2 regions of the Nocardia sp. bgisy118 genome follow, and region 1 is predicted to be linked to the other one. Evidence: riboswitches for the same ligand, from Rfam matches in the RefSeq annotation. Region 1 holds a riboswitch; the other holds the start of a gene.
What was found. A riboswitch is a leader RNA that binds a small molecule or an ion and turns the genes downstream of it on or off. The one in region 1 is predicted to bind S-adenosylmethionine.
Positions count from the first base shown of each region.

Region 2: it holds a riboswitch for S-adenosylmethionine, as region 1 does, so the genes downstream of both, AC3EO7_RS13075 (aminotransferase class V-fold PLP-dependent enzyme) here and AC3EO7_RS31275 (bifunctional o-acetylhomoserine/o-acetylserine sulfhydrylase) in region 1, are expected to answer to the same signal.

Region 1 is NZ_JBYISM010000033.1:1,421-15,991, reverse strand. It holds gene AC3EO7_RS31290 (tRNA (cytidine(34)-2'-O)-methyltransferase) at 1-172, opposite strand, end outside; gene AC3EO7_RS31285 (DUF3017 domain-containing protein) at 331-576, shown strand; gene metX (homoserine O-acetyltransferase MetX) at 702-1,850, opposite strand; gene AC3EO7_RS31275 (bifunctional o-acetylhomoserine/o-acetylserine sulfhydrylase) at 1,853-3,181, opposite strand; SAM riboswitch class IV at 3,269-3,379, opposite strand; gene AC3EO7_RS31270 (TetR/AcrR family transcriptional regulator) at 3,432-4,184, opposite strand; gene AC3EO7_RS31265 (MFS transporter) at 4,322-5,815, shown strand; gene AC3EO7_RS31260 (NADP-dependent isocitrate dehydrogenase) at 6,178-7,395, shown strand; gene AC3EO7_RS31255 (NAD(P)-dependent oxidoreductase) at 7,622-8,509, opposite strand; gene AC3EO7_RS31250 (helix-turn-helix domain-containing protein) at 8,698-9,693, shown strand; gene AC3EO7_RS31245 (MFS transporter) at 9,879-11,060, shown strand; gene AC3EO7_RS31240 (TetR/AcrR family transcriptional regulator) at 11,057-11,695, shown strand; gene AC3EO7_RS31235 (hypothetical protein) at 11,887-13,761, opposite strand; gene AC3EO7_RS31230 (lipid-transfer protein) at 14,211-14,571, shown strand, end outside.
Region 2 is NZ_JBYISM010000008.1:175,631-192,079, forward strand. It holds gene AC3EO7_RS13020 (serine hydrolase domain-containing protein) at 1-702, shown strand, start outside; gene AC3EO7_RS13025 (alpha/beta fold hydrolase) at 768-2,273, shown strand; gene AC3EO7_RS13030 (response regulator) at 2,243-2,902, opposite strand; gene AC3EO7_RS13035 (sensor histidine kinase) at 2,890-4,140, opposite strand; gene AC3EO7_RS13040 (MDR family MFS transporter) at 4,137-5,876, opposite strand; gene AC3EO7_RS13045 (MarR family winged helix-turn-helix transcriptional regulator) at 5,927-6,430, opposite strand; gene AC3EO7_RS13050 (crotonase/enoyl-CoA hydratase family protein) at 6,561-7,382, opposite strand; gene AC3EO7_RS13055 (2-oxo-4-hydroxy-4-carboxy-5-ureidoimidazoline decarboxylase) at 7,562-7,891, shown strand; gene AC3EO7_RS13060 (YbaK/EbsC family protein) at 8,008-8,484, shown strand; gene AC3EO7_RS13065 (flavin reductase family protein) at 8,668-9,135, shown strand; gene AC3EO7_RS13070 (Uma2 family endonuclease) at 9,142-9,741, opposite strand; gene AC3EO7_RS13075 (aminotransferase class V-fold PLP-dependent enzyme) at 9,907-11,226, opposite strand; SAM riboswitch class IV at 11,273-11,386, opposite strand; gene AC3EO7_RS13080 (LysE family translocator) at 11,486-12,133, shown strand; gene AC3EO7_RS13085 (Pls/PosA family non-ribosomal peptide synthetase) at 12,282-16,247, shown strand; gene AC3EO7_RS13090 (M1 family metallopeptidase) at 16,247-16,449, shown strand, end outside.

The DNA of each region.
Region 1 (14,571 bases):
TGACCGAGGCCAGATCGTGGTAGTCCAGTCCGGCACGGCGCAGCTTGGACTCCGAGAGATCGAATCCCAGCGGCTCGATCAGGTGCAGCTCACAACCGGTCCCGGCGACCAGGCGGATCGCGTTGCCGGTGTTCGGCGGAATACACGGCTCATGGAACATCAGGCGGAACACGGAATCAGTCAATCAGGCCGGCCGTGGAGGGTTTCGGAGCGGGTGCGGGTGGCAGGGGTTCATCTGCAAGAATCGGTGCCGTGACCGATGTCGACGCGTCCGCCGGACGACACGCAGGCGGTAGCCGTGCCGCGCAGTTCCTGCGCTGTCACCTGCCGATGGTGGCCGTGATGCTGGTCGTGCTGGTCGCGGTGGTGTTCGTGGCCTCGGATCGCTGGCGCCGCGGCGCGTTGTTCTTCGGCGGTGCGACGCTGTTGGCCGCGACCTTCCGTTTGTGCCTGCCGAGCGCGCGGGTGGGGCTGCTCGCGGTGCGCAGCAAACCGTTCGACGTCGGCGCGCTGAGCCTGCTCGGCTCCGCCATCGTCTTCCTGGCGGCCACCATCAACACCCTCGGTGTCGGCTGATCCCTCCGAGCGTTTCGACGCCGTCGCTGGACGGCGCGCGCTGGTTGGGTGGCACCGGCCGAGAAGCACAGCGACGCGCGAAACCGCTGTGTCCCAGCTGGTCTCGTGCGACGGGGAGGCTGTGGCTACCGGTTCTCGCGCGCCAGGCGCATGGTCTCGATGAGCAGTTTGGAAACGGCCGCGGCCTCGGTGAGGAATCCGTCGTGGCCGTCGCGGGAATGCACTACTTCCAGTCGATCGCAGCCGGGCAGCGCGTCGGCCAGTTCCTGCTGGGTGCGCAGCGGGTACAGGCGGTCGGAGTCGACGCCGCCCACCACGCACGGCACCGGCGTCGCGGCCAGCGCCGCTCGGATTCCGCCGCGTCCACGACCGACGTCGTGCCGGTTCATAGCCTCGGTGAGCAGCACGTAGGTGGCGGGATCGAAACGCTTGCAGAGCTTTTCGGCCTGGTGGTCGAGATAGCTCTGCACCGCGTAGCGGCCGCCGCGCCACGGGTCCTCGGAGCCCTGCGCCCGATTCTCGAAGCGGTGGTCGAGTTCGCCCTCGGTGCGGTAGGTCAGGTGCGCGATGCGGCGGGCGATGCCCATGCCGGTCCTCGGCGTGCGGCCAGTGTCGTGATAGTCGCCGCCCTGCCAGTCCGGATCGGCCTTGATGGCCGCGATCTGGGTGGTCTGGGTACCGATCTGGTCCGCGGTGGCGCGGGCGCCGACGGCGAGCACCAGCGCCGCGGCCACCCGCTCGGGCTTGCCGATCATCCACTCCAGCACCCGCATGCCGCCCATCGAGCCGCCGACCACCGCGGCGAGCCGCTCGATGCCGAGCAGATCCAGCAGCGCGGCCTCGGCGGTCACCTGATCGCGGATGGAGATCTCCGGGAAACGCGAGCCCCACGGTTCGCCGTCGGGCGCGGGCGAGGACGGTCCGGTGCTGCCTTTACAGCCGCCGAGCACGTTGGTCGCGATGACACACCATTCGTCGGTGTCCACCGGCGCGCCCGGTCCGACCATGCCCTCCCACCAGCCGGGCTGCGAGTGCACGTCGTCGGGCGTGCCGACGACGTGCGAGTCACCGGTCAGAGCGTGCTCGACGAGCACCACATTGTCCAGGGCGGGGGAGAGTTCGCCCCACCGCTGCACCGCGAGGTGCACGTCCGGGATCACCGTGCCGCTTTCCAGCCGCACGTCCCCGATGGCGATCACGCCCGGCCGACCGTCCGGCGGTGGCAGCAGGTCGACACCGGACGCCGGGCGGGCGGGGCTCTGATCGGTGCTCACGGTCACGTCGTCGCCGCCGTGAATCCGGCGCGCAGATCGGCCAGAATGTCGTCGATTCCCTCGATGCCGACGGCGAGACGGACCAGTCCCGGGGTGACGCCGGAGGCCAGTTGCTGCTCGGGCGTCAGCTGGGAGTGCGTAGTCGAGGCCGGGTGGATCACGAGAGAACGCACATCCCCGATGTTAGCGACGTGGCTGTGCAGGACTAATGCGTCCACGAACTTCTTGCCCGCGTCGACGCCGCCGCGCAGTTCGAAGGAGACGATCGCGCCGGTCCCCTTCGGCGCCAGCCGCTTGGCCCGCTCGTGCCACGGCGAGTCGGGCAGCCCCGCGTAGAAGACGGATTCGACGGCGGGGTGCTCGGCCAGGAATTCGGCGACCGCCTGCGCGTTGGCGACGTGGCGCTCGACGCGCAGGCTGAGCGTCTCGATGCCCTGCGCGATGAGGAAGGCGTTGAACGGCGAGACCGCCGCGCCCAGATCGCGAAGCAGCTGCACGCGGGCCTTCAGCGCGTACGCGGGTGCGCCGAGATCGGCGAAGACCGCGCCGTGGTAGCTGGGGTCCGGGGTGGTGAAGCCGGGGAAGCGGGACTCGCCGTTGTCGTCGCGGACGGTCCAATCGAAGGCGCCACCGTCGACGATCACGCCCGCGACAGCGGTGCCGTGCCCGCCCAGGTACTTCGTGGCCGAATGCACCACGATGTCGGCGCCGTGCGACAGCGGCTGGATCAGGTACGGGGTGGCGACCGTGTTGTCCACGATGAGCGGGATCCCGGCGGCGTGCGCGACCTCGGCGATGCCGGGGATGTCGAACACGGCGCTGCTCGGGTTGGCGATGGTCTCGCCGAAGAACGCCTTGGTGTTGGGCCGGATCGCGGCGCGCCACTGCTCGAGATCGTCCGGGTCCTCGACGAACGAGACCTCGATGCCGAGCTTGGGCAGCGAGTAGCGGAACAGGTTGTAGGTGCCGCCGTAGAGGTGCGGGCTGGACACGATGTGGTCGCCCGCGGCGGCCAGGTTCAGGATCGCGTAGGTCTCGGCGGCCTGCCCTGAGGACAGCAGGAGTGCCGCGACGCCGCCTTCCAGAGCGGCGATGCGCTGCTCGACCACGTCCTGGGTCGGGTTCATGATCCGGGTGTAGATGTTGCCCGGTTCGGCGAGCCCGAACAGCGCGGCCGCGTGGTCGGTGTCGCGGAAGGCGTAGGAGGTGGTCTGGTAGATCGGCAGCGCGCGGGCGCCGGTGCTCTGATCGGGGGCTTGGCCCGCGTGGATCTGCTTGGTCTCGAAGGACCACAGGGCAGGATCGAACTCGGCCGCGACGGGGTCGGTCATGTCATGCTCCACAAGAGTTGTTCGCCGGAACTAACGAGATCGGGAATGCGGTCTATCCACAACAACACAATTTCCGGGAACCTCCTGACAGCGCGCTTGCCCTCGACCGTCGAGGGCCCGGTCATCACCCGGAGCACCCCACCGCTGCTGGAGGGTTGCCGTCCAGCGAGCCGGGGCTTGGCGCTGGCACTCATGACCTGACGGACATGGTAGCTGGCGGGCGGTCAATGACCGAAATTCGTAGCCGATCTCACTTCGCCGATTCGGCAGGCGGTTCGGTGCAGACCCGCATGAACTCCGCGTACGCGTCGAGCAAGGTCTCCTTCGACGCACGCACCGCGGTGGCCGGATCGCCGTCCATGATCAGCGCATCGTGCGCGTCCATCGCCAAATGGCACAGCATCTGCCAGGTGGAGACGATCAGCCGGACGGAAAGCGCCCCCTGCGTGGTGTCGAGGCGCTCGGCCAGCACGGCGGTGATGGCGTCGGATTTGTTGTCGGCGAACTCCAGCGCGCGGCTGTTGACCGAAGGGCAGTCGCGCGCGATCCGCTGCATCTGCTGAAACCTGCGGAACGAGACCGGCGAGTTCTCGGTGGCAGCGTCATCGATCACCCGCAGGTAGGCATTGCACAGCGCGCGCAGTTCGTTGCCGCCACACGGCTCTTCTCGCAACTTGTCGGCAACCATTTCGCCGAAGTCGAGGACGGGCGCGAGGACGATGTCCTCCTTCGTCTCGAAGTAGCGGTTCACGGTGCGTGGCGAGACGTCGGCCGCGTTGGCGATCTGCTCGACCGTTGTCGCGTCGAAGCCCTGGGCCTCGCAGAGCTCCAGCGCGATGCTCGTGATCCGCATCCTGGTCTGCTGCTTCTTGCGCTCGCGCAGGCCGATCGGGCGTTCTCGCATCGCGGTATCGCCGCATCCTCGGTTCGCAGGCGCGGCGTTGTCCCCGGTCACGGCGGGATTGCCGACCGTGTCCGGACTCGGCGTCGGTGATTCGAGCATCTCCCCACTGTAACGCAGATCCCACATCAACTGTCCTATCCAGGCAAATGTCTGACTGCGACATTTTTCTATTGACGCCAAATGTCGGCCGATGACAGGATTGCTGCCACGCCACTTCGGACGATTGAGGAGACAAAGTGAGCGAGACTTCGACAGCCGTGCACGTGCCGGAGGGCCGGCGCGACTCGGCCCGCTGGCTGGCATTGGGGGTGATCGGTCTGGCCCAGCTGATGGTGGTCCTCGACGCGACCATCGTGACGATCGCGCTGCCATTCGCGCAGCGTGACCTGGGCATCAGCGAGGGCGACAAGCAATGGGCCCTCACCGCGTACACACTGATCTTCGGCGGACTGCTGCTGCTCGGCGGCCGTCTGGCCGACTTTCTCGGCCGCCGCCTGATCTTCATGGTCGGCCTGGTCGGCTTCGCCGCCGCGTCGGCGCTCGCGGGTCTGGCGCAGAACGGCGCTCAGCTCTTCGCGGGCCGGGGACTTCAGGGCGCCTTCGCCGCACTGCTCGCACCCGCGGCGCTCGCGCTGGTCTCGGTGACCTTCACCGAGGCGAAGGAACGGGCCCGGGCCTTCGCGGTGTTCGCGGGCATCTCCGCGGGCGGCGCGGCCATCGGGCTGATCGCGGGCGGCGCGCTCACCGAATACGCGTCCTGGCGGTGGACCCTGCTGGTCAACACCCCGATCGCGATCATCGCGCTGGTCGGCGCGCTCGCGTTCGTGATCAAGGACGTGCCCGTCGCCCGGACCGGCGGCTACGACGTGCCCGGCGCCGTCACCGTGACGGCAGGCCTGATCGCCATCGTGTACGGCTTCAGCCGCGCCGCCGAGCACGGCTGGACCTCGGGCGGCACCCTCGGGCTGCTCGCGGCCGGGCTCGCGCTGCTGATCGCGTTCGTCGTGATCGAGCGTCGTTCCTCGAATCCGCTGTTGCCGCTGCGCATTCCCGGGGAGACCAACCGCGGCGGCGCGCTGCTCGCCGCGTTGCTCATCCCCATCGCGATGTTCGCGATGTTCCTGTTCCTGAGCTTCTACTTCCAGGTCACGCTCGGCTACTCGCCGCTGAAGGCCGGTGTCGCGTTCCTGCCGTTCCCCGCGGGCATCGCGATCTCAGCGGGCGTCACCAGCGCGTTGCTGCCGAAGCTCGGGCCGCGGCCGCTGATGGTGGTGGGCGCCGCGCTCGGCGTGGTCGGGCTGATCTGGCTCGCGCAGCTGAGCTACGGCGACAGCTATGCCGCGGGCGTGCTGCCCGCCCAGCTGCTGATCGCGCTCGGCATGGGTCCGCTGTTCGTCGGGATGCAGGCGGTCGCGCTGCACCGGGTGGACGAGGCCGACGCCGGTGTCGCGAGCGCGTTGCTCAACGCGGCCCAGCAGGTCGGCGGCGCGGTCGGCACCGCGCTGCTCACCACGATCTCGGTGCAGGCGGCGAAGGATTACTTCGCCGACAACCCGACCGTCAGCGACCTGGCCGCCCGCGCCGCCATCCACAGCTACGACGTCGCGTTCTACGTCGGTGCGGGTTTCTTCCTCGCCGCGATCCCGGTGATCGCGCTGATGATCAAGGCCGGACCGGAGCACTTCGCCGAGGACGCGGAGGAGGGCGCTCGGATTCCGATCGCGGTCTGATTCGGACCGGGCATAGCCCGCGCATCGGATCCTCGCAGATCCGGTGCGCGGGCGGTGTCGCCTCCGGCGGTCGTCCAGTTCCCGCCCAGGTCGGAGTGGTCGATCGCCCCGGGATGACATTATGGAGAAAGTGGTTGGGGTCACAGGGGGGCTACTCGTCGGTAACTCGGCGCGTCGTCCGCACAGTGGGCCCTCCCCGCACGGTGAGATCGTCGGCAGCAGTACGCTTGTCTTGCTTGCACCACACGTCCCGCAAACAACGCGGTACATATACGTTGTCTGTTGAACAGCTGGGGTCCGCTCACAAGCGTGTTCGCCTGGCCGTGCAATAAGGGCACCATCCTAGGAGGACACGAAGATCCATGTCCAAGATCAAGGTTGAAGGCGCCGTCGTCGAACTCGACGGTGATGAGATGACCCGGATCATCTGGCAGTTCATCAAGGACAAGCTGATCCACCCGTACCTCGACGTGAACCTCGAGTACTACGACCTGGGCATCGAATACCGGGACAAGACAGACGACCAGGTCACCATCGACGCGGCCAACGCCATCAAGAAGCACGGCGTCGGCGTGAAGTGTGCCACGATCACGCCGGACGAGGCCCGCGTCGAGGAGTTCGGCCTCAAGAAGATGTGGCGCTCGCCCAACGGCACCATTCGCAACATTCTCGGCGGCACCATCTTCCGCGCGCCGATCATCATCTCCAATGTTCCGCGACTGGTTCCCGGCTGGACCAAGCCGATCATCATCGGCCGCCACGCCTTCGGCGACCAGTACCGCGCCACCGACTTCAAGGTCTTCGAGGCGGGCACCGTCACCCTCACCTTCACCCCCGAGGACGGCAGCGAGCCGATCGTGCACGAGGTCGTGAAGATGCCGGAGGACGGCGGCGTCATCATGGGCATGTACAACTTCAAGAAGTCCATCGAAGACTTCGCGCGGGCGTCGTTCAACTACGGCCTGCAGCAGAACTACCCGGTGTACATGTCGACGAAGAACACCATCCTGAAGGCCTACGACGGCATGTTCAAGGACACCTTCCAGGAGGTCTTCGACGCCGAGTTCAAGAGCCAGTTCGATGCGGCGGGCCTGACCTACGAGCACCGTCTCATCGACGACATGGTCGCCTCCTCCATGAAGTGGGAGGGCGGCTACGTCTGGGCCTGCAAGAACTACGACGGCGACGTGCAGTCCGACACCGTGGCCCAGGGCTTCGGTTCGCTGGGTCTGATGACCTCGGTGCTGCTCACCCCGGACGGCCAGACCTGTGAGGCCGAGGCCGCGCACGGCACCGTCACCCGGCACTACCGCCAGCACCAGCAGGGCAAGCCGACCTCGACCAACCCGATCGCGTCGATCTTCGCCTGGACCCGCGGCCTCGAGCACCGCGGCAAGCTGGACAACACCCCCGAGGTGATCGGCTTCGCGCAGACCCTCGAGGACGTCGTCATCAAGACCGTCGAGGGCGGCCAGATGACCAAGGACCTCGCGCTGCTCGTCGGCGGCGACCAGGGTTACCTGACCACCGAGGAGTTCCTCGGCGCGCTCGACGCGAATCTGGCTCGCGCGCTGCGCTGAGTCCACACCGGGGGCCGGGCGTGATCCGTCCGACCCCGACCGGCGCTGGGACTTCCCAGCGCCGGAGGTTGAACCGGGCACCCGCCCACCTCGCGGTGAACGGGTGCCCGACGTGTATCCGGGAACGCCGCGGCGGATCCCGATGACGCCGGTGCGGCCGTCGCGTGCGGCACGCCGTGTGTGTCGGTCGAGTGCCGATGCGCCGCGGTCCATTCGCGCGGCGTGCTCAGCTCCCGGAAGACGCCGGTGTGTCGACCAGTCCGGCGAATGCCCTGGTGAAGCTGGCCGTTCCGTGCCCGCGTTCGACCTCGGCGTCGAACAGGCGCTGCAATGGATCGAGCAGATCCGTTGCCACGCCTTGGTTTCGGCTGGTGGTGCGGATGTCGACGAGCCCGGTTGCGTTGACCGCGAGATCGGAGAAGTTCACCGAGAACTCCCGCGAGTCGATCTCGGCGGCCAGCGTCGGCAGCATGTCGAGCAGCGCGCGCAACCAGGGCACCAGGAACGTATCGGTGAAGTCCACCGCGGAGACCTGCTCGGTGTGCACCATCGCCGTCGCCTGGAAGAACCCGCCGAACAGGCCGTACATCCCGCCGAGCACCGCCATGTCGTGCAGCGCCGCGAGGCCCGCGTCGGTCCCCACGTACCTCGTCGCGCCCAGTTCCCTGACGACGTCCGCGAATTCGGCCTCGGCGTCGGCCGCGCCGCTGTAGACGAGCAGCGTATCGGGTGTGCCCACTGTCTGCGGGACGCCGAAGATGCCGCCGTCCAGCAAGCGCGCGCCGTGCTCGGCGAGCCGGTCGGCCAGCTCGCGCGCGGTGTCGGGCCTGCCGGTGGCGACGTTCAGTACCGTGCGTCCGTTCAGCGCCGAGCCCAGCGGGGCCAGTTGGTCTCCGGCGGCCGCGGTGTCGGCGAGCACGGTGACGATCAGTTCGCCCGCCGCGACCGCGTCCGCGACGTTGTCGGCGCGCCGTGCGCCCAGCTCGTCGAGGTGAATCGCCTTGCCCGGCGTGCGATTCCACACCGTGGTCGGGTGCCCGTTGCGCAGGAAGACCTCGGCGATCGCCGTGCCCATCCGTCCGAGACCCAGCACGGTGACCGATGCCTTGCTCATGATTCCTCCGTCGTGTCGTTCTGTCGGGTGGGCGCCCGCCGACCAGTCTTCGCGCTCGGGTCGCCGAGACGTGAGTGGCAGAACTGACGCCGATCGAACTATTCCTGCCATACTCGAGGAATGAGCGAGCGAATCATGTGCCAGCGCGCAGAGCGAACGCCGAAGCCAAGCGTCAGCGGGGCGCGGGCATGAGTGGTCGAACCGTCGCCATGGCCATCGCTCCCGGCGCGCTGCACCCGTGGGATCTGTACGAATTGGGTGTCGTCGCCTCGATTTTCGGCACGCCGCAGCCGGATCTGGCGGAGCCCTGGTACGAGCTGAAGGTCTGCTCGGTGACACCGCAGCCGGAGACCCAGCCGATCGGTTTCGGCGCCTTCCTGCGCGCCGAGCACGGTCTCGACGACCTGCTCACCGCCGACACCGTGATCGTTCCTTCGGTGGCCAACGAGTGCGTCACCGCTGAACGCGAACTGCCACCCGAATTGCTCGACGCGCTGGCGGCCGCGCATCGCGGGGGCGCGCGCATGGTCGGGCTCTGCGACGGCACCTTCGCGCTGGCGGCCGCGGGGCTGGTGGACGGGCGGCGCGTGGCCGCGCACTGGGTGCACGCGGAGATGCTGGCGAAGCGCTTCCCTGCCATCGAGGTCGACGACTCGGTGCTCTACGTCGACGACGGCGACGTGCTCACCAGCGCGGGCATGACCGCGGCGGTCGACCTGTGCCTGCACCTGGTGCGGCGCGATCTGGGCGCCGAGGTGGCCAACCAGCTGGCGCGCCGGATGGTCATCCCGCCGCACCGGTCCGGCGGTCAGGCCCAGTACGTGGACCGGACGGTGCCCGCGCACCCAGCGGACGACCTGGGCGTGGTGCTCCAGTGGGCGGCCGAACACCTCGACGAGCCGTTGACCGTGGACACGTTGGCGGCCAGAGCCAATATGAGCCCGCGCACCTTCCATCGCCGCCTGCACCGCTCCACCGGAGCCACTCCGATGCAGTGGTTGCTGAATCAGCGACTCGCGCATGCCCAATCGCTGCTGGAGACTACCGACTTCAACATCGAGCGGATCAGCCGCCTGTCCGGCCTGGGGACCGCGACCAACCTGCGCAGGCATTTCGCGTCCGTGATCGGCGTGACGCCCGCCGGGTACCGGAGGACCTTCGCGCGCCGGGAGTCGATCGGCTGACCTGTCCCACTTGCTGGAATATCGAGTGAGCTGGGCGAATACGGCGGCAGGCGGTGGTCTAACTCACGTCGGATCGGGGAGCGATCCGGCTCGCGCGCCGGTTACATGAAGACGTGACGAGCCAGGTAGCCACCCATCAGCCCGACCCGCCCGAGAAGGCGCGGACCGATTGGCATGTCCCCGCGATGCTGGCACTGGCTCTGGGCGGCTTCGGCATCGGCACGACCGAGTTCGTCACCATGGGATTGCTGCCTGATATCGCGCAGGCTATGAACGTCTCCGAGCCGATCGCCGGTCACGCGGTGTCGGCCTATGCGCTCGGTGTGGTGATCGGCGCGCCTGTACTGGCCGCGCTCTGCGCGCGGGTTCCGCGCAAGCGCCTGCTCATCGCCTTGATGATCGCGTTCACCGTGGGCAACGCGGCCACCGTGGTGGCGCCGAACTTCCAGACCTTGGTCGCCGCGCGCTTCGTCTCGGGTCTGCCGCACGGCGCCTATTTCGGCGTCGCCTCGCTGGCCGCCGCCACGCTCGCGCCGGCAGGCCGGCGCGCCAAAGCCATTGCCGCGGTTATGCTGGGGTTGAGCGCCGCCAATGTCGTCGGCGTTCCCACAGCCACCTGGCTCGGCCAGCATCTCGGCTGGCGGGACGCCTTCCTGGTGGTCGCCCTGATCGGCATCACCACGGTCGCGGCGCTCGTGCGATTCGTGCCGGAACTCACCGGCATCAAAACCACCAACCCGATGACCGAACTCGGCGCGCTGCGTCGTTCGCAGGTATTGCTGACCTTGGCGGTCGGGGCCATCGGCTTCGGCGGCATGTTCGCCGTCTACACCTACATCACCACCACCCTCACCGATGTGGCGGGTATGTCGCTCGGCCTGGTGCCGGTGGTGCTGATGCTGTTCGGTCTCGGCATGGTGGCGGGCAATATCGTGGGCGGCGTGCTCGCCGATCGCGGCGTCGATCGCGCGATCTTGCTCGCGCTGGTCGCCATGTCCGTGGTGCTGGCGGGTTTCGTCGCCGCGGCGCAGCACCCGGTCACCGCCGGGCTCGGCGCGTTTCTGGTCGGCGCGACCGGCGCGGCGCTCGCCCCCGCTTTGCAGACCCGCCTGATGGACGTCGCCGCCGACGCCCAAACCCTCGCCGCCGCACTCAATCACGCGGCCTTGAACATCGCCAATGCCGCGGGCGCTTGGCTCGGCGGCCTCGTCATCGCCGCGGGCCTCGGCTACACCGCTCCCGCCGCCGTCGGCGCGGGCCTCGCGGTGGGCGGTACGCTGCTGTTCGCCGTCACCGTGTGGATCGCCCGGCGCACCGAAACGCCAGAACATACAGATCTGTATGTAAGTGTAGAATCGTCGGAATGACCAGGACCGCCGCCGACAAGCCGCAGCGCCGAACCCAGGAGCAGCGCAGCAGCGAGATGCGCGTCCGGCTGCTCGACGCCACCATCGACTGCCTGGTCGAATACGGCTACGCGGGCACAACGACGCCGCGGGTCGCCGAGCGCGCGGGGGTCACGCGCGGGGCGCAGGTGCACCACTTCGGGTCCAAGAACGATCTCGTCGTCGCCGCGATCAGTCACCTGGCTCAGCGCCGCGCGGAGACCGCGATGCGGGAGATGGCCAAGGTCGAGAGCGGCGCCGATCCGGTCGCCGCGGCGCTGGACTTCCTGTGGGAGCTGCACCAGGGCCCGCTGTTCATCGCGACCGTCGAGCTGTGGGTGGCCGGCCGGACCGATCCGGTGCTGGCCTCGGCCATGGAGAAGGTCGAGCCGTTCGTCAACAACGCGGTGCTGATGGCCGTGGCCCGCTTCGTCCCGGACGAGATGCGCCGCAAGGACGCTCGCGATTTCGTCTACACCGCGATGGACGCCCTGCGCGGCATCCTCATCTCGAACTTCATCGAGCCCGACACCGACCGGGCTCGTCGGCGCTGGGTCCGCGCGTCGGCGAATCTGCGCGCCGCAGCGGTGGCGAGTCTCGTTCCGCGATTGCAGTGATGCGACGCGCGCCGACGCTGAATCACGCTGGCGCCGAAGCTCGCCGATGCCGGAGCTGCCCTGTCACTGTCTCCATCTCTGAGGCTCCGCAGGCTGCCTCCGGCAAGGCGTCATGTTTCACCGATGCCGACGCCGAAGCGCGCCACGCCGAAGTGCCCCGATGCATCGGTCATGTTGTCGTCAAGTCCGTCTCATCTGATTCGGCGGATTTCTGAATGCCGCGGGTCGACGGAGGAGGCGGGGGTTGTCATCGCGGGCGCTCGGTATGCGGCGGCGGCTTCTTGCAGCTCGTTCAGAACGATTCGGCCGGGGTAGTAGCGGTGCGGGTATCGGTTTCGGTAGTAGCAGCGCCAGTAGCTGGCGACGCGTTGGCTGGTGAGGTGGACGAAGTCGGGGTTGGCGGCGGCGAACCGTCCGTAAGCCTCGTGCTGGGCAGTGTCGACTGTGACGACATCGGTGAGTCCCCGCTTGATGTCGATGACAATGTCGACCACGTATTCACCGACGAGCTTGATGACGAAGGGGACGATCCACGGATCGGTGGCGCCGATGATCTGGTTGAGGTGGTGCTGGCGGACGTAGCCGTCGCTGTGGCGGCTGTAGAGGCAGTGCAGGATCTTGGTCTGCGTCGCAGACAGTTGGGCTGAGGTGTCGTCCGATGGAGCGGGGGTGCACAGGCGGTAAGGGATCGCGAGGTGCTCACCTTCGACAAGGACGTTGAAACCCCGAGAGAGCACCGGATATCGCGCTGGCGGCAGGCCCTGCGCGACGACGCGTACGTCATCGGCGAGGGCTGCGGGGAATGCTGCGAGAAGGACGAGTTCGAGTGCGGTGTTCAGATGGTTTATCGGGTGCGGCGAGATTGTAGGCCGGTCTGCACGAGGGGCTGGTCCGGCAGGCCAGCGTGACAGTCGGCCGGTGAAGGCCCGTGCGTCATGGACAGCGGAGGTTGGGTTGAAACCGAATTCGCCCCACTGCGGCTCGGTGAGCCCGGACCGGATCATGTCGGACCAGTCGGCGCGGGCCACCAGCGCCGAGTAATCGGCGGCCAGAGCGGCGACCTTGTCCGAGGGCCAATCCAGTTCCGGGGGCGAATCATTCAGCAATTCCGTGATGGTTCGCACGCTACGGATGCGTGGGAGGGTCGGAGCAGCGGCGGTGAGTAATTCGCAGTAGCGAACCAGCACTGGTAGCGCATCGGGGTAGTTCCGGATATCCGTGGTCGGTTCACCGACGATCAATGCGTCCAGGATGTCGGCAGCGCCGTCCAGTAGTTCGTCATCGACGGAGGACTCGAGCAGAGCGTCGCGGAGATCGCCTGTGGTGGCCGCGATGTGGGCGAGGTATGCGGTCATCACGTTGTTACGGAAGCCGGTCCGCAACAACCAAGCTTTGATCTCGGGATCTCGGGATCCCGTCAAACGCTGTACGGCGTGGACACGTCCCCATCCGTCGACCCGGCGAGCAAGCTGAAATACCGCACGATCACGATCGGGTTGGGAATTGGCCAGTGCGACAGCCGCGTAGAGCGTGAGTTCGCCCAACCCGCCCAGTAGTAGCAGCAACTCCCGATCCCGTTCGTCGCCGACCACGCCCAACATGACGATGCCGAGGGCCACCGCATTGCGGCGAGTGCCGCGTTCTGTCAGCTGCCGTGCTACCGACCGCACATCCTCGACGGGCAAGTCGATCGAGCGCAGCTCACGAACCAGGTCATCAGCCAGATCGAATGCGCGGCAATCAGCGAGTTGGTCGTGCAATACCTCGATCGCCGCACCACCGGGTGCCTCAACGATCTCTGCGATCGCCGTGACCACCGCAGCGGCAGAAGATGAATTGATTGGAGCCTTGAAGTATTGGCTCTCTACGCCGACGAGGACAGTCGATTTCGGGAATTCGCATTCGTTGGGTAGGCCGTCCGGAAGCGGACTACCCCCGGCACTCCACGGCCCTGGACCGTGCAAGGCGCTGAGATCGACCGCATAAGCAAGAAGAGTGGTCTGATCATCGGAAACCAGCCACTCCCCGGGCGTCACCGGCAGGGGCGCGCGGCGCCCTTCCCACAAGAGAAGATCACGGCCACACCGTATCGGACTGTCATTCCGCCTGCAAGATTCGCGCTGCCCTCGTCACGGGCGTCCGCACCTGAGCATCCTCGCGGGTTCGAGTGAGAACTCGCCACGGTTGCGGCAGATCGCGTGAGAAACGACAGATCAGGTGAGAACTGACACCACGCGCTCGCCTGTGGGGTTGCCGAGTCGCGGGCAGTGGGGCGCATCCGGTTGACATATCAGCGGCAGATGGCGCAGATACACAACTAGTTGTATGTCCGTCAACGCTTGATTGACCTGCCCATTCGCCATCTGGAACCACGAGTATCGGATAACCCTTGCGGTCTTACATACAGCTTTGTATGTTTGTTTCAGCTCGATCCGGTCGGATCGGACGCTGATGTCCGTCGCCCGCGCCACCGGTGCATCGCCACGGCGCGCGCAGGCCCGAAGTGAGGAGTTCGATGGCGAACAACGCCCACCCGTCGCCCGACCACCACCCCCCATCGACTCGCTTCGCGAGCAGGGTTTATGTCGTCGGCGTCGGCATGACGAAATTCGAGAAGCCGGGCCGTCGCAAGAACGAGGACGGCACCGACTGGGACTACCCGGACATGGCCCGCGAGTCGGGCACCAAGGCCCTCGCCGACGCGGGCATCGATTACCGTGAGGTCCAGCAGGCCTACGTCGGCTACGTCTACGGCGAATCCACCTCCGGCCAGCGCGCGGTCTACGAACTGGGCATGACCGGTATCCCCGTGATCAACGTCAACAACAACTGCTCGACCGGGTCGACCGCGCTGTACCTCGCGGCGCAGGCGATCC
Region 2 (16,449 bases), on a different contig from region 1:
CTGCGCGCCGAGCGCGGCACCGCGCAGCTGGAGGTCGACACCGAGGCAGTGCGCCTGCGGCGATACGACCCGGCCGAACTGGTGCGCCTGGCGATGACCATGCCGCCGAACTACGAGCCCGGCGCTCGCGCGGTGTACACCAACACCAACTACGTGCTGCTCGGCATGCTGATCCAGCAAACGACCGGACGCAGCGCGTCCGCCGAGATCACCGCGCGGATCATCGAGCCGCTCGGCTTGCGCGACACCTGGTTCCCCGCGGTGGGTGAGACCGGAATCCGCGGACCGCATCCCGTCGGCTACCACGAGATCGACGGCGTGCGCGCGGATTTCACCGACCTCGACCCCTCCTGGGCCGACGCCGCGGGCGCGATGATCGCGACCGGCGCCGACCTGAACCGCTTCTTCCGCGCGCTGCTGAACGGCAGGCTGCTGCCCGCCGCGCAACTCGACGAGATGCGGCGCACCGTGCCCTTCGACCGGATGCCGGAGGCCGGCTACGGATTGGGGCTCATCCACCTGCCGAATTCCTGTGGCAAAGAGGTGTGGGGACACGGCGGCAGCATCCCGGGATTCGAGACCCGCAACGGCGTCACCGCCGACGGGCTCGCGGTGACCGTCACCGTGAATCAGCTGCCGACCAGCGAAGAGACCGCCGAGTTGGTGCAGCGAGCGTTCGACGCCGCCGTGTGCTCGCGGTGATCCACGCCCGACGCCCTACCCGCACCGCGCCGCTCCCGGCGCTGAACGAAATCGGAGACTCCACAGTGCATCCCACGAAGGCGATCGCGGCCGCGACGGCCGTCCTCGCCGGATTCCTCATCGCCGCACCGGCATCCGCCGACGAGCGACTCGACCGCTTCCACGACCAGCAACTGTCGTGGCAGTCCTGCGACGACCCGCGACTCGATCCGCTGGGCGCGCAGTGTGCCGAGGTCACCGTCCCGCTGGATTACGCCGCACCCCAAGGGCAGACACTCACCGTCGTCGTTTCGCGCATCCCCGCCGCGGACCCGGCGCAACGGCGCGGGGTCATGCTCTCGAACCCCGGCGGTCCCGGCGGCGCGGGCCTGGACGCCATGGTCGACGTCCGCGAAGCGATGACCGAGGAGGTGCGCGCCCGCTACGACCTCATCGGCATGGATCCGCGCGGCGTCGGCCGCTCCACCCCGGTGAATTGCCGCTGGCCGCGCGGGTTCGGCCTGCAATCGGCGGGCCTCGACGCCGCGAGCTACGCGGAATCCGTTGCGCAGCAGGCCGAGCTCGCGGCGCGGTGCGCGGCGAACGAGGGCGAGCGGCTGCGCCACATCACCACCCGCAACACCGCACGCGACATGGACGTCGTCCGCGCCGCCCTCGGCGAGGACCGGATCAGCTACTTCGGCACCTCCTACGGCACCTACCTCGGCGCGGTCTACACCCAGATGTTCCCGGAGCGCGGTGACCGCATCGTGCTGGACAGCGTGGCGGACCCGCACCGGTACGGCCCGGTCGGCATGATCCAGGACATGGGCCCGGCCAACGAGGCGGCCTTCGACCGATGGGCCGACTGGGCTGCGGGCCACGACGCCGAATATCGCTTCGGCGCCGACCGCGCCACCGTCCGTGCCACCGTGCTCGAGCTGGTCCGCCGCGCGAACGAGCGGCCCGTCCGGCTCGGCGAGTTCGAGCTGGACGACCACAGCATTCCCATGGTGCTGTTCCTCGGCCTCGACGATCCGCGGCAGTACCCGCAGGTGGCGAACCAGCTGGGCAGCATCCTCGACGCGGCCGCGGGCATGCCCGCGGAGCCGAGTCCGGAACTCGCCACCGTCCTCGCCTTCATGCTCGCCGCCCGGCCGGGCGACAACTCGGCGCAGATGGCGATCATGTGCGGTGACGTGGACGCCCCGCGCGACCCGAACTGGTACTGGCGCAATATCGAGGCGAGCAGGGCGAGTCAGCCGTTGTTCGGCGCGTTCGCCGACAACATCACGCCCTGCGCGTTCTGGCCGACGCCGATCGAAAGTCCCACCGCCATCGGCAATTCCGTGCCGAGCCTGATCGTGCAGGCCACCGGCGACACCCGCACCACGCACGGCGGGGCGCTCGCCATGCACCGCGCGCTGACCGGCTCGCGCATGATCACCCTGCGGGACGTGCCGATCCACTCGATCTTCGGGCGGTACCCGAACGCCTGCGTCTACGCGGCGGTCAACACCTACTTCCGCGACGGCACGCTGCCCGAGAGCGACCTGATCTGTCAGGACGATCCTGGGCGGGCGTTGAGGTAGGCGAGCACGGCAAGCACCCTGCGGTGCCCGGCCTCGTCGGCGGACAGGCCGAGCTTGGCGAAGATGTTCCGAATGTGTTTGTGCACAGCGCCTTCGGTGACGACGAGCCGTTCGGCGATGGCCGGATTGGCGTGGCCCTCGGCCATCAGCGCGAGCACCTCCCGCTCCCGCGCGGTGAGCGCGGCGAGCGGGTCGTCGGCCCGGCGACGTACCAGCAGTTGCGAGATCACCTCGGGGTCCATCGCGGTGCCGCCCGCGGCGACGCGGCGCACCGATTCCAGGAACCGGTCCACCTTGCCGACCCGCTCCTTGAGCAGATATCCGATGCCGCCCGCGCCGTCGCCGAGCAGTTCGGCGGCGTAGCTGTCCTCCACGTAGGACGAGAGCACCAGCACCGGTAGCCCCGGATGGATCGCGCGGGCGCGCACCGCGGCGCGCAACCCGTCGTCGGTGTAGGTGGGCGGGAGCCGGACGTCGACCACCACCGCGTCGGGCCGGTCGGCGGCGACGGCGGCCAGGAAGTCGTCGGCGTTGTCGACGGCCGCGGCCACCTCGATGCCCGCGGTGTTCAGCAGCAGCGCCAGACCCTCGCGAAGGAGGGCGTCGTCCTCGGCGATCACGACCCGCACGGCAGCTCCACGCGCACCACAGTAGGCCCACCGGGCGGACTGTCCAGCGTCATCCGGCCGTCGAGCGCCTCGGCCCGGCGCCGGATGCCTGCGAGTCCGCCGCCCTCGGCCGGCTCCGCCCCACCCACGCCGTCGTCGCCGACCTCGACGACCAGCAGTGCGGCCGTGCCGCCGAGGGTGATCGAAAGGCGTTCGGCCCGTGAGTGTTTGGTGGCGTTGGTGAGGGCTTCGGCGATCACGAAGTAGGCCGCCGCCTCCACCGCCATCGGGCGGCGGCCCGCGGATCCCACCTCGACGACGCACGGGATCGGGCTGCGCGCGGCCAGCGCCGAGACGGCGCTGGCCAGGCCACGGTCGGAGAGCACCGGCGGGTAGACGCTGCGCACCACGTCGCGCAGTTCGGCCAGCGCCGCGGCGGCGGTGTCCTGCGCGGTGCGCACCATGCCCGCGGCGGCCTCGGGGTCCCGCTCGCGCAGCTGCTCGGCCAGACCTAGCTGCATGATCACCGCCGCGATCCTGGCCTGCGCGCCGTCGTGCAGGTCCCGTTCGATGCGGCGCAGTTCGGCGCCGTGCGCGTCCAGCGCGGCGGCCCTGGTCGCGGTCAGTTCGGCGACCCGGTGGGCGAGCACCGCGCCCTCGTCGGGGGCGAGCAGCGCCCTGGCCGCCCGCGCTTGCGCCTCGGCGACTGCCGGGATGCGCAGCGCCAGCGCGCCGACGGGAATCGCGATCAGCAGGCTGAGCACCGCCCTCGGCCAGGAGTCGACCACGAAGCCGTAACTGGTGAGGGCGCCTTCGGGAAGCAGCCGCCAATACGCCGGAATCAGCGCCTGATTCACCGCACTCACCGGCAGCACTACCGCCAACGCGGCCAGCGGGAACCCGGTCAGCGCGTGCACCACCAGCCAGGCGAGGTCGCGCCGGTTGGCCGGATCGGCGACGAGCGTGGCGAGCCGCTCCCGCAGGTCACCGGTCAGCGGACGGTAGACCTGCTCGATCGGCGTGCCGAGTCGCGCCGCCGCCCTTCGCCTTTCGAACGCGGCCAGCGGCCGCAGCACCCGCGCCGCCTCGGGCAGCGCGGGTATCCCCACCCCGATCAGGCTCAGCACCGCCACGAGGAACAACCCCATCGCCCCGAACAGCGCGAACAGGCCGGTGACGCCGCCGATCACCAAGTAGCCGACGGCCGCGGGCAGTCGCCGCAGCCGTTCCGCAAAGCGGCGCCACCGGCCGTCGTTCACGAATCGGGCCCGTCGACGCCGCGCCGCGCGGGCTCGGGCCGCGCGCTCTGCTCCAGCGGCGGCTCCACGGTCGCGCCGCCCGGCAGCGGCAGGCCCGCTTGCTCCACCACGCGCGCCTCGGCCTGCACCGCCGATTCGGCCTTGTCGTTCGCCGCCTGGATGCCGCCGACCGTGCGCAGCGGCACCTCCTTCCAGAACAGCACCAGCACCAGCGCGATCAGCGCGAGGCCGGTGACCGCGAGGAACACCGTCGACATGGAGTCGGCGAAGCCCACCTGGAAGGGCCTGGCCAGCTCCGGGCTCAGCTGCTGGACGATCGAGCTGTCCCGCAGCACCTCCCCGGCGGCCGAAGTGTCCTGGGCGAGCAGGCCTTTCGCCAGCGCCGCGTCGGCCGGGTCGGCGCTCTGCACACCGGCGAGCACCGCCTGCCCGAACTTCGGGTCGCTCGCGGCGCTGCGCAGTTCGTCGGTGATGTTCGGCGTCAGCTGCGCGAACAGGATGGAGAGGAACACCGCGACGCCCAGCGTGCCGCCGATCTGCCGGAAGAAGGTGGCGGCCGCCGTCGAGACGCCCATGTCCTTGGGCGGCAGCGCGTTCTGCAACGCCAAGGTGAGCGGCTGCATGAGGTTGCCGAGGCCGAAGCCGGTGCAGCCCATGTAGAGCATGGCCAGCCACAAGGGGGTGTCCGCGTCGAGGAAGTGCAGCAGGAACAGGCCGAGGGTGAGCGTGCTCGCCCCGATGATCGGGAAGATCCGGTAGCGCCCGGTCCGCGAGATCAACTGGCCGGAGACGACCGAACCGACCATCATCCCCAGCACCATCGGCAGCATCTGCAGTCCGGCCAGCGTCGGGCTCGCCCCGCGCACCACCTGGAGGTACTGCGGCAGCAGCGAGATACCGCCGAACATGGCCGCGCCGACCACGAACGAGATGACGACGCCCAGTGCGAAGGTCCTGTTCGCGAAGATCCGCAGCGGGATCAGCGCCGCGTCCTTCAGTCCCTTCTCGACCACGACGAACCCGGCGATGCCGAGCGCCCCGATCACGTAGCAGGTGAGCGAAGCAGCGCTGCCCCAACCCCATTCGCGCCCCTGTTCGGCGACGACGAGCAACGGCACCAGCCCGACGGCCAGTACCAGCACGCCCAACCAGTCGATCCGATTGGTCGAGTGCGGCTTCTTCGGCAGGCGCAGCACCCGCGACACCACCGCCAGCGCGACCAGACCCAAAGGCACGTTGACCAGGAACACCCAGCGCCAGCCGCTGACGCCGAGGATGGTGTCCTCTCCGGCGAGCACGCCGCCGAGCACCGGGCCGATCACGCTGGACGTGCCGAACACCGCGAGGAAGTACCCCTGGTAGCGGGCGCGCTCACGCGGGCTGACGATATCGCCGAGGATGGCCAAGGCCAGCGACATCAGACCGCCCGCGCCCATGCCCTGCACGGCGCGGAAGGCGGCCAGCTGGTACATCGACTGCGCGAGCGTGCACAGCAGCGAACCGGCCACGAAGATGCTGATGGCCGCCATGAAGAAGGGCTTGCGGCCGAACATGTCGGACAACTTCCCGTACAGCGGCGTGGCGAGGGTGGCCGTGATCAGGTAGGCGGTGGTGGCCCATGCCTGCAGCGCATAGCCGTCGAGGTCGTCGGCGATGGTGCGGATCGCCGTCGAGACGATCGTCTGGTCCAGCGAGGCGAGCAGCATCCCGAGCATGAGCCCGCTGAGGATGGTCATGATCTGCCGGTGGCTGAACCCAACGGGCGAAGCCACGGCGGTCGGCGCTGTCACGAATCGTTCTCCGTTCCACTGGCCTTCGCGCCCACGTGCGGCAGACTCGCGATCATCGCGGGCCGCGCGCGTTCGAAATCGTCGACGAACTGGCACAGCAGGCCCGCGAACAGCGCCCGGTTCTCCGGCGTCCATTCGGCCATCACACGGGTGAGATTGTCGTGGCGGCGCCTGCGGATCTGCTCGGCCACCTCGCGGCCGCGCTCGGTCACCTCGAGCACCGTGGCGCGTCCATCGGCGGGGTCGGCCGTCCTGCGGACCAGCTCCCGCTCGACCAGCTGGGCGACCTGACGGCTGATCGTCGACGCGTCCGAGTACACCGCCTCGGCCAGCGCGCCGGAGCGCATCGGGCCATCGCAGAGCAGCCGGAACAGCACCGCGAACACGGCAGGGTCCACGCCGTCCTTGGTATGGATCTGCAGGGCGGTCCTGTCCCGGATGCGCTGCAGCCGGGTGAGTTGCACCGCGATGGTGTCGATCGACAGGTCGTCCGTGTCCACGCGCCGCCACCTTTACTTGCGTCAATCAATTAGTTGTTTATCGCAAGTATGTCGGTGCGTGGACGGTCGGGGCAAACGAAATTGCCGGCGCGGGCGACCTTCGAGTCACGCCGGCGACCTTCGAACTGCTTCAGCGACCCTTGAACTGCGGATCGCGCTTCTCGAAGACGGCCTGGATGGCCTCGGTCAGGTCCTCCGAGGGCAGGAAGGCCGCGTTCCATGCCGACACGTAGCGCAGGCCCTCGGCCACCTCCGAGGCGCGCTTCTGGTCGAGCACGTCCTTCACGCCCTGCACCACCAGCGGCGGGTTGGCGGCGATCTCGCGGGCCATGGCGTGCGCCGCGTCCAGCACCGCGTCCTGATCCGGGAACACCTCGTTGACCAGGCCGATCTTCTCGGCGCGCGCGGCGTCGATGTCCTTGCCGGTGTAGGCGAGCTCGCGCAGGTGCCCCTCGCCGATGATGCCGGGCAGCCGGTGCAGCGAACCGATGTCGGCGACGATCGCGACCTTGGCCTCACGCAGGCTGAACTTGGCATCCGCGCTGGCCAGGCGGATGTCGACGGCCGCGATCAGGTCGAGGCCGCCACCGATGCACCAGCCGGAGATCGCCGCGATGACGGGCTTGGTGCACTCGGCCACCGCGGTGACCGAAGCCTGCATCCGCCGGATCTCCTTGAGGAAATCGGTGCGCGGGGCGGCCAGCGCCTTGTCGGCGAGCAGCGGACCGAAGGTGCCCGCCATGGCGGGCAGGTCGAGCCCGTAGGAGAAGTGCTTGCCCGAGCCGGTGAGCACGATGGCGCGCACCTCGGGATCCGCGTCGAGCTCGCGGAAGATCTCGGGAAGTTCCCGCCAGAAGTCCGGGCCCATCGCATTGCCTTTGCCGGGACCGGTCAGCGTCACCTGCGCGACGTGGTCCTTGGTCTCGACGGTGAAAGCCTGCCAATCAGTCATTTGTACAGCGTATACGCTCCGCGCCCGTCCGCTCCGGCGGATCCGCGGCGGCAGTGGGACGAGGCCCGGCGCGGTCTGTAAATCCTGTGCAAAACATCTGCATCGCACTGGTTCCCGCCTCGAAGAGAGGCGGATCATTGTCACGTCAGCAAACCAACGCACCGGGTTGGGAGGCAATCATGCTGATGCATCATGGAATCGGCCTCGACCGCTTCAACACCCTGTCGCACAATCGCGCCGTACACGCCATGTTCGAATGCTGCGGCAATGTCACCTGGGCGGTCACGCTCGCCGACGCGCGACCCTATCCGGATCGGGACGCGCTGCTGGCCAAGGCCGACGTCGAGCTGCTCGCGCTCTCCCCCGACGATCTGGATCGCGCGCTGGAAGCCGTTGTCCACGAGGGGATCTCGCCCGGCGATCCGCATTGCGTCACCGAGCTGGCGCGGATAACGAGGGAGCGGATCACCACCATGCTCGGACCCGCCGAGGGCTATCCGGAGTACTGACCGATGCGCCGGCCCCGCGTACCGCCCGCAATCGCGCCCCGGCCACGGCCGGACGAAGTCCGTCGAGAATTCGCGCATGGCCGGAACGGAGCCGCCGGTCCGCTTACCCTGGATCCATGAGCAGGGCCCAGCTACCTCCGGTCGCCTGCCGAGTCGCGGACACACTGATCGCGCGCGGCCATCACGGCGTCATCCTCAGCCAGCCGACACCCACCCCCACCGCCGCCGACGCGGCGCGCGCCCTCGGAGTCGAGGTGGGCGCGATCATCAAATCGCTGGTGTTCCTGCTCGACGAAGACCCGGTGCTGCTGCTGGTCTCCGGCGCGCACCAGGTGGATCTGGAGCAGACCGGCGCGCGGCTGGAAGGCACGCTCACCCGCGCGTCCGCCGAATTGGTGCGCCAGGTGACCGGACAGCCTCTCGGCGGCGTCGCGCCGGTCGGGCATCCGGCGAACCTGCCCACCTGGGTGGACAATGCGCTGGCCAGGCACCCGGAGGTGTGGGCGGCTGGCGGGCATCCGAACACGCTGTTCCGCACGTCGTTCCGCGAGCTGATCCGGATCACCGCGGGCCTGCCCATCGATGTGGACTGAGTCTCACATCCTCCCGCGACCTGCGGGTTTCCCGGGCGAACGGCAATCGAACAACAATTGCCCGGCCCGGCGCGGGCGGATCGGGCGTAGCTTCGTCATGTGACCGAAGCACCGCCCCCGCCCACCGGCGTCCGGATCCCCGACGATCTGAGCGGAATCACCGCCGAGCAGTACCGCGCGTCCATGCGCCACTACCCGGCGGGTGTCACCGTGGTCACGCTCTGCTCCGAGAAGGGACCGGTCGGCTTCACCGCCACCTCGTTCGCCTCGCTCTCGCTGGAACCGCCGCTGGTGTCGTTCAACATCGCGCACACCTCGTCCAGCATGGCCGCGATGCTCGACGCCGATTCGGTGGTCATCCACTTCCTCGGCGAACACCAGCAGCACATCGCCAAGCGCTTCGCCCGCTCCGCCGAGGAGCGCTTCACCGACCGCTCCCTGTGGACCACCCTGGACACCGGCGAACCCGTCCTGCACGGCACCCCGATCTGGATCCGCGCCCTGGTCCAGCAGCTCATCCCCATCGGCGACCACACCTTCGTCGTCGGCCTGGCCACCCGGGTCCACGACAACACCGACGAAAAACCGGCCGCCGCACCGCTGCTCTACTACAACGGCCGCTACCACCGCCCGTCCTCGCTGGAGGACTGAGCGGGTTCAGTCGCCGTCCAACTCCTTGAACGCGACCTCCATCGGGAACGGACCTGTCAGTCGCAAGGCGTCCTGATGCGTTTCGGCGAGCCGATAGGTGCGACTCGCCCAGTCCAGTCGGTACTCCTGAACGATCTTCACGCGACGCTCGGCGTCGAGGTGCACCACCAGATAGAGCGGAATCCCCTCGTGCGCGTACTCGGCCCGCTTGTCGACGGTGTCGGTGTACTCCGAACCCGGTGACACGACCTCGACGACCAGCAGCGCGTCGGCGGTGGTGAGCTTGCGGTCCTCCTCGACGCACCGGTGCAGTACCACATCGGGCCTGCGGAAGGAGAACCCAGGACTACCCGGCCTGCCGTTGACGTAGTGCATCTCGAAATCGGTGACGACTCCGGTGCACGGTTCGGCCGGGCGCGTCCGCTCCAAAGCGTTGGCCAGCCGCCGAGCCACATTGTTGTGCTGGAAACTGCCACTGCGGCAGAAGATGACATGACCGTCGAGCACTTCGATCTGACGCTGCACATCCTCCGGCAGCGCGTCGTAGCCCGCCTCGGTGATGAGCAACGCACCCGGATCGGTCGCCCACGCAGGCAGATTGCTCATGCCTGCGCCTCGCTGACGCTCGGCTCCGGCATGCGCATAGCGCGCTGGCACATGATTCGCTCACTCCGTTCGCTCAACGGCCCACCTCAGGTCGGGAAACGGTCTCGCCGATACTATCCCGCCGAGACCGCTCCCAACCGGCCGCGAAGCCGCGCCGCAGCGCCCCTAGGCGACGAGGCAGGGGGCGGCGCCGGTGGCGGGGTCGGCGGTGAAGGGTCGGGTTTCGGGGGTGGGGTTCCAGAGGCCGTCGGTCTGGGCGTAGTTCCAGGAGGGGCCGTGGTGGACGAGGGTGGCGACGGCGGCGACGAGGCGGTCGACGTCGGCGGAGGTGGTGCCGAGGCCGATGCTGGCGCGCAGCGCGCCGTCGAGGCCGAGGCGGGCGAGCAGCGGGTGCGCGCAGAAGCGACCGTCGCGCACGCCGATGGCGTGCTCGGCCGAGAGATAGGCGGCGACGTGACCGGGCGCGAAACCGGCGACGGTGAAGGCCACGATGCCGACCGAGTCGGGGCTGTCGGACCAGATGCGCAGCGTCTCGACGCCGGGGATGGCACACAATCCGTCGCGCAGACGGTCGGCGAGCAGGCGCTCGTGGGCGGTCAGCGTCTCCGGGCCGATCGCCGCGAGCGCGTCGCAGGCGGCGGCGAGCGCGGCCACGCCGAGCACGTTCGGCGAACCCGCCTCGTGGCGTTGCGGCGCGGGCGCCCACTCGGTGCGCTCGGCGCTCACCGCGCGGACCGCGCCGCCGCCCGCGAGATAGGGCTCGGCCTTGTCGAGCCAGTCGCGGCGGCCGACGAGCACGCCCGCACCGAACGGGGCGTACAGCTTGTGGCCCGAGAAGGCGAGGTAGTCGATCCCCTTTTCGCGCAGACTGATTCGCCGGTGGGGGGCGAGCTGGGCCGCGTCGACCAGAATGCGCGCGCCGCACTGGTGCGCGATGTCGGCCAGCCGCTCCAGCGGCAGCACCTCGCCGGTGACATTCGACGCCCCGGTGACCGCCAGCAGCGCAGCGGGCTTGCTGCACAGCTCGGCCACCAGCGACCGGATGGTCTCGGCGACGGTGTCGGCGGCGCGCACCACGCGGCGACCGTTTCGCGTCCAGGGCAGGAAGTTGGCGTGATGCTCGATATCGAGCACCACCGTGTCACCGGGCACACACGCGGCGAGCAGGTTCAGCGAGTCGGTGGTGTTGCGGGTGAACACCACCACCTGATCGTCGGCGGCGTCGAGGAAACGGGCGACCGAACCGCGCGCGGCCTCGTAGCACTCGGTGGAGATGCGGGAGGCGTAGCCCGCGCCGCGGTGCACGCTGGCGTAGTAGGGCAGCAGCCGCTGAATCCGGTCGGTGACCGGGGCCAGCGCGGGCGCGCTGGCGGCGTAGTCGAAGTTGGCGTAGGTGCGGGTTCCGCCCTGGACGAGCGGCACCGGCAGGTCGTCACCCGACACGCGGGCGAGGGCGGCACAGGTCTGGCCCACAACAGCAGTCATCACGTGATCCCGTCGGGTCAGGGACTCGCAATCGGGAGATTCGCCGAGTCCGCGCTTGCCGCGCCCGGTCGGACGGCGGCCAGGTCGTCACCCGGAGCACCCCACCGCGGAGGAGGGTTGCCGACCAGCTAGCCGGGGCTTTGCGCTGATACTCGTGACCTGTTCCGAGACTGACAGACCGCCCGCCGCTCTGTCAACCGCCGGATTTCGCGGCCGAAAGTCGGTTGCGCCGGGCAGCGAACTGCGTTCCACTCGAGGGGTGACGCCCTCCCTGCTGATCGGCTTCGTCGGCTTGTGCGTCCTGCTGTCGCTCACGCCGGGGCCGGATTCGTTTCTGGTGCTACGCTTTTCGATCGTGGACGCCCGTCCCGGCATCGCCGCGGCGGTGGGTTCGGCGCTCGGTGGCCTGGTGTGGGCGGTGATGGTGGCCGCGGGGGTCGCCGCACTGCTGGAGCAGTCCGCGACGGCATATCGCGCGCTGAAAGTCGTCGGCGGAATCTATTTGGTGTACTTGGGAATTCGCACGCTGGTGGAGTTGCGCAAGCGACGGGCGCGCTCCGATGCCGAGCTCGATTCCGGCGCGTCGGCAGGCGGCGCGAAAGCCGGTGCGCCGACGGTTCGCTCGGCGTTCACGGCGGGCGTCGTCTCGTGTCTGTTCAATCCCAAGGTCGGCCTGTTCTACCTGGCCGTGCTGCCCCAGTTCATGACCGAAGTCACGTTCCTGAACACCCTCGCGCTCGGCGCGGTCGAATGCACCGTCGCCGCCGTCGAAATGATCCTGCTCGCCCTGCTCGCCTCCCGCGCGGTGGCGTTCTTGCGCAGCCCGAAGGTCAGCGATCGGCTCGAGCAGGCCAGCGCGGGCATTCTGACCGCGCTCGGTCTCGGGACCGCGGCCTCGGCGGCCTAGCGACGTGCCGATCGCAGGCACACCGCGCGCCGCTGCCGCGCCCGGGGATTCACCGATACCGCGGGTACCGTGGTCAGTTGGTCACCGTGGCGTTTGCCAATCGGTAACCCTCATGTGAAACAACCGTCGGGAAATGCAAGGCAGGTCTATGAGAGGTGGGCCGGACGTGATGCTCCAGCCGCAGGTAGAAGCCGCGGCGGGCGAGAGCCCGACGACCGGAAGGTCGCAGTCCGACCCCCTGCTGCGTGGCGCGGCAACGCCCCCGCCGCGGACTCTCGTCGACATCCTGACGGCGACCGCGCAGACCCATCCCGACGCGCACGCCCTCGACGACGGCGAGATCCTGATCACGTATCGCGAACTGCTCGCCGCGATCGAGGCCCGCGCGGCCGAGCTGTCCGCGGCAGGCGTGCGCGCCGGCGACCGAGTCGGCGTCCGAATGCCCTCGGGCAGCAGCGATCTCTACGTCACGATCCTGGCCGTGCTGTGGGTGGGCGCGGCGTACGTCCCCGTCGACGCCGACGATCCCGACGAGCGGGCCCGGCTGGTCTTCGGCGAGGCGCGAGTCAGCGCCGTCGCCACCGCCGACGGTATTCGCTCCGGCACCGAAACAACTACCACCGCAAAGCAATCCGATATCGCGCCACCCAGCCCCGAAGACGACGCCTGGATCATCTTCACCTCCGGCTCCACCGGCACTCCGAAGGGCGTGGCGATCACCCACCGCAGCGCCGCCGCCTTCGTCGACGCCGAGGCGCGACTGTTCCTGCGGGACGCGCCGATCGGGCCCGGCGACCGGGTGCTCGCCGGTCTCTCGGTCGCCTTCGACGCCTCCTGCGAGGAGATGTGGCTGGCCTGGCGGCACGGCGCCTGCCTGGTGCCCGCGCCGCGCGCGCTGGTGCGCACCGGCGCCGATCTCGGCCCCTGGCTGGTTCGCCGCGAGATCAGCATCGTCTCGACGGTGCCGACGCTGGCCGCCACCTGGCCCGCCGAGGCGCTGGAACCGGTCCGGCTGCTGATCTTCGGCGGCGAGGCCGTGCCGCCGGAACTCGCCGAACGCCTTGCGGGCAACGCGGATTCGGTGCGCGAGGTGTGGAACACCTACGGCCCCACCGAGGCGACCGTCGTGGCGTGCGCGGCACTGCTCACCGGCGAGCCGCCGATCCGCATCGGACTGCCCTTGGACGGCTGGGATCTGGCCGTGGTCGACGCGCAGGGCAACCCCGTCGGCGAGGGCGAATCCGGCGAACTCGTCATCGGCGGCGTCGGTCTCGGCCGCTATCTCGATCCGGCCAAGGACGCCGAGAAGTACGCTCCGCTCGCCACGCTCGGCTGGGAACGCGCCTACCGCAGCGGCGATCTGGTCCGCAACGAGCGCGCCGGTCTCGTCTTCCTCGGCCGCGCCGACGACCAGATCAAGCTCGGCGGCCGCCGCATCGAACTCGGCGAGATCGACAACGCGCTCCAGCATCTGCCCGGCGTCACCGGCGCGGCCGCCGCGATCCGAACCACCAAGGCGGGCAACAAGATCCTGATCGGCTATCTCACCGGGCCGGACGGCGATTTCGACGTGCACGCCGCGCGCGAGCTGCTCGCCGACCAGCTGCCCGCACCGCTGGTGCCGCGCCTCGCGGTGGTCGGGGAACTGCCGACCCGCACGTCGGGCAAGGTCGATCGCGACGCGCTGCCGTGGCCGCTGCCCAAGGCCGCGCCCGTCGAATCCGACGACGACGGTCTCTCCCCCACCGCGCGCTGGGTCGCCGGACTGTGGGACGCCATCCTCGGCGCCGAGGCGACCGGTCCCGATACCGATTTCTTCGACCTCGGCGGCGGCTCCCTCGCCGCCGCCCAGTTGGTCACCGCGCTGCGCGAGCGCTATCCACGCATCGCCGTCGCCGATCTCTACGACCACCCGCGCCTCGGCGCGCTCGCCGACCTGCTCGATGCCAGCGCACCGGCCGCCGCGGTCGAGGAACGCACGGTGCGTCCCACCCCGCGCCTCGCCCAGTGGGTGCAAGTGCTCGCCACGGTGCCGCTGACCACCCTGACCGGCTTGCAGTGGCTGACCTGGCTGGCCATCGTCGGCAATGTCGCGGCCTGGTCGGGATCGCTGCCCTGGCTGCCCCGGCTGTCCTGGTGGTGGGCGCTGATCGCGTTCCTGCTGTTCATCACCCCGCCCGGCCGGATGGCGCTGTGCGTGGCGGGATCGCGCGCCCTGCTGCGTGGCATCACGCCCGGCAGCTATCCGCGCGGCGGCTCGGTGCACCTGCGGCTGTGGGCGGCGGTGCGGCTGTCCGAGGCGAGCGGCGCGGAGAACCTGTCCGGCGCACCGTGGATGGTGCCCTTCGCGCGGGCGCTCGGCGCGCGCATCGGCAAGGGCGTCGACCTGCACACGCTGCCGCCGGTGACCGGGATGCTCGAACTGGGCGACGGGTGCAGCGTGGAACCCGAGGTCGACCTCTCCGGCTACTGGATCGATGGCGATCTCGTGCACATCGGCCCGATCGTCATCGGGCAGGGCGCGGTGATCGGCGCGCGCTCGATCCTGCTGCCCGGCACGAAGATCGGCAAGAACGCCGAGGTCGCCCCGGGCTCCGCGGTCTCGGGCAAGGTGAAGGCCGAGCAGGAATGGGCGGGCTCCCCCGCGGTGAAGGTCGGTCGCGCGCGGCACCGCTGGCCCGCGCAAAGACCGGCGCGCGCCCCGCACTGGGTCGTGATCTTCGGCATCACCTCGATGGCGCTCGCCGCCCTCCCGATTCTCGGTCTCGGCGCGGGCGGCGCGTTCCTGGCCTGGTGGGTGCGGGACACCGTGACGCTCACCGGCGGACTGGTCCGCGCCTTCGCGATGCTGCCGGTGGCCATGCTGGTCACGCTCGGCGTGTACGCGGCGGCGACCGTCGTCCTCGTGCGCCTGTTCGCCATCGGGCTGACCGAGGGCTACCACCCGGTGCGCAGCCGCGTCGGCTGGCAGGCCTGGGCCACCGAACGGCTGCTCGACGCCGCCCGCAATTTCCTGTTCCCGCTCTACGCCAGCCTGCTGACGCCGCTGTGGCTGCGCCTGCTCGGCGCGAAGGTCGGCAAGCACGTCGAGGCGTCGACCGTGCTGCTGCTGCCGAAGTTCACCACGGTCGCCGACGGCGCGTTCCTCGCCGACGACACCATGATCGCGAGCTACGAACTCGGCGGCGGCTGGCTGCGCATCGGCGAGGCCAAGGTCGGCAAGCGCGCCTTCCTCGGCAACTCGGGCATGACCGCGCCGGGCCGCAGGGTGCCGAAGAACGGTTTGGTCGCCGTGCTCTCGGCCGCGCCGTCCAAGGCCAAGGCGGGCTCCTCGTGGCTCGGCAGTCCGCCGGTGCGGCTGCGCCGCGCCTCCGAAACCGCCGACACTCGCCGCACCTTCGATCCGTCGTGGCGGCTGCGGGTGGCGCGGGCCGTGGTGGAGACGTGCAGGCTCGTCCCGGTGCTCGTCACCTTCGGCATCGGGCTGGGCGTGCTCTTCGCGCTGGCCTGGCTGGCCCAGCGGATCGGTCATTTGCCCACCGCCCTGCTCAGCGGTGTCGTGCTGTTGGTCGCGGGCGCGGTGGCCTGCGGCAGCGCCGTGGCCGCGAAGTGGTTGCTGGTCGGCCGGATCCGGGCCGAGGAGCACCCGCTGTGGAGCTCGTTCGTGTGGCGCAACGAGGTCTCGGACACGTTCGTGGAAATGGTCGCCGCGCCCTGGTTCGCCCGCGCGGCGACCGGAACGCCGGTGCTGAATCTCTGGCTTCGCGCACTCGGCGCGCGCATCGGTCGCGGGGTATGGTGCGAGTCCTACTGGTTACCTGAGGCGGATTTGGTGACACTCGGCGACGGCGCCACGGTGGAGCGTGGCTGCGTGGTGCAGACCCATCTGTTCCACGATCGAATCATGGCCATGGACACCGTCACCCTCGGCGCGGGCGCCACCCTCGGGCCGCACTGCGTCGCCCTTCCCGCCGCCGGACTCGGCGCGGGCGCGACGGTCGGCCCTGCCTCGCTCGTCATGCGCGGCGACACGGTGCCCCCGTCGACCAGGTGGTGGGGCAACCCGATCGCACCGTGGACCCGGCGCACGGACGACCCCGGCGAGGAGGGCTGATGGGTGAGAAGTTCTACGCGGCCCCCATCGACGACTACCTGCCACAGAACGGCAACCGGGGCTATCGCGTCTCGCGGTACGAGCTGGAACTGGTCTACAAGGTCGCCAGCAATCGGCTGACCGGCCGCGCCGAGATCACCGCGGTCACCACCGCGGTCCAGCCGCGCTTCGGTCTGGATCTCTCGCAGGCGCTGACCGTGTC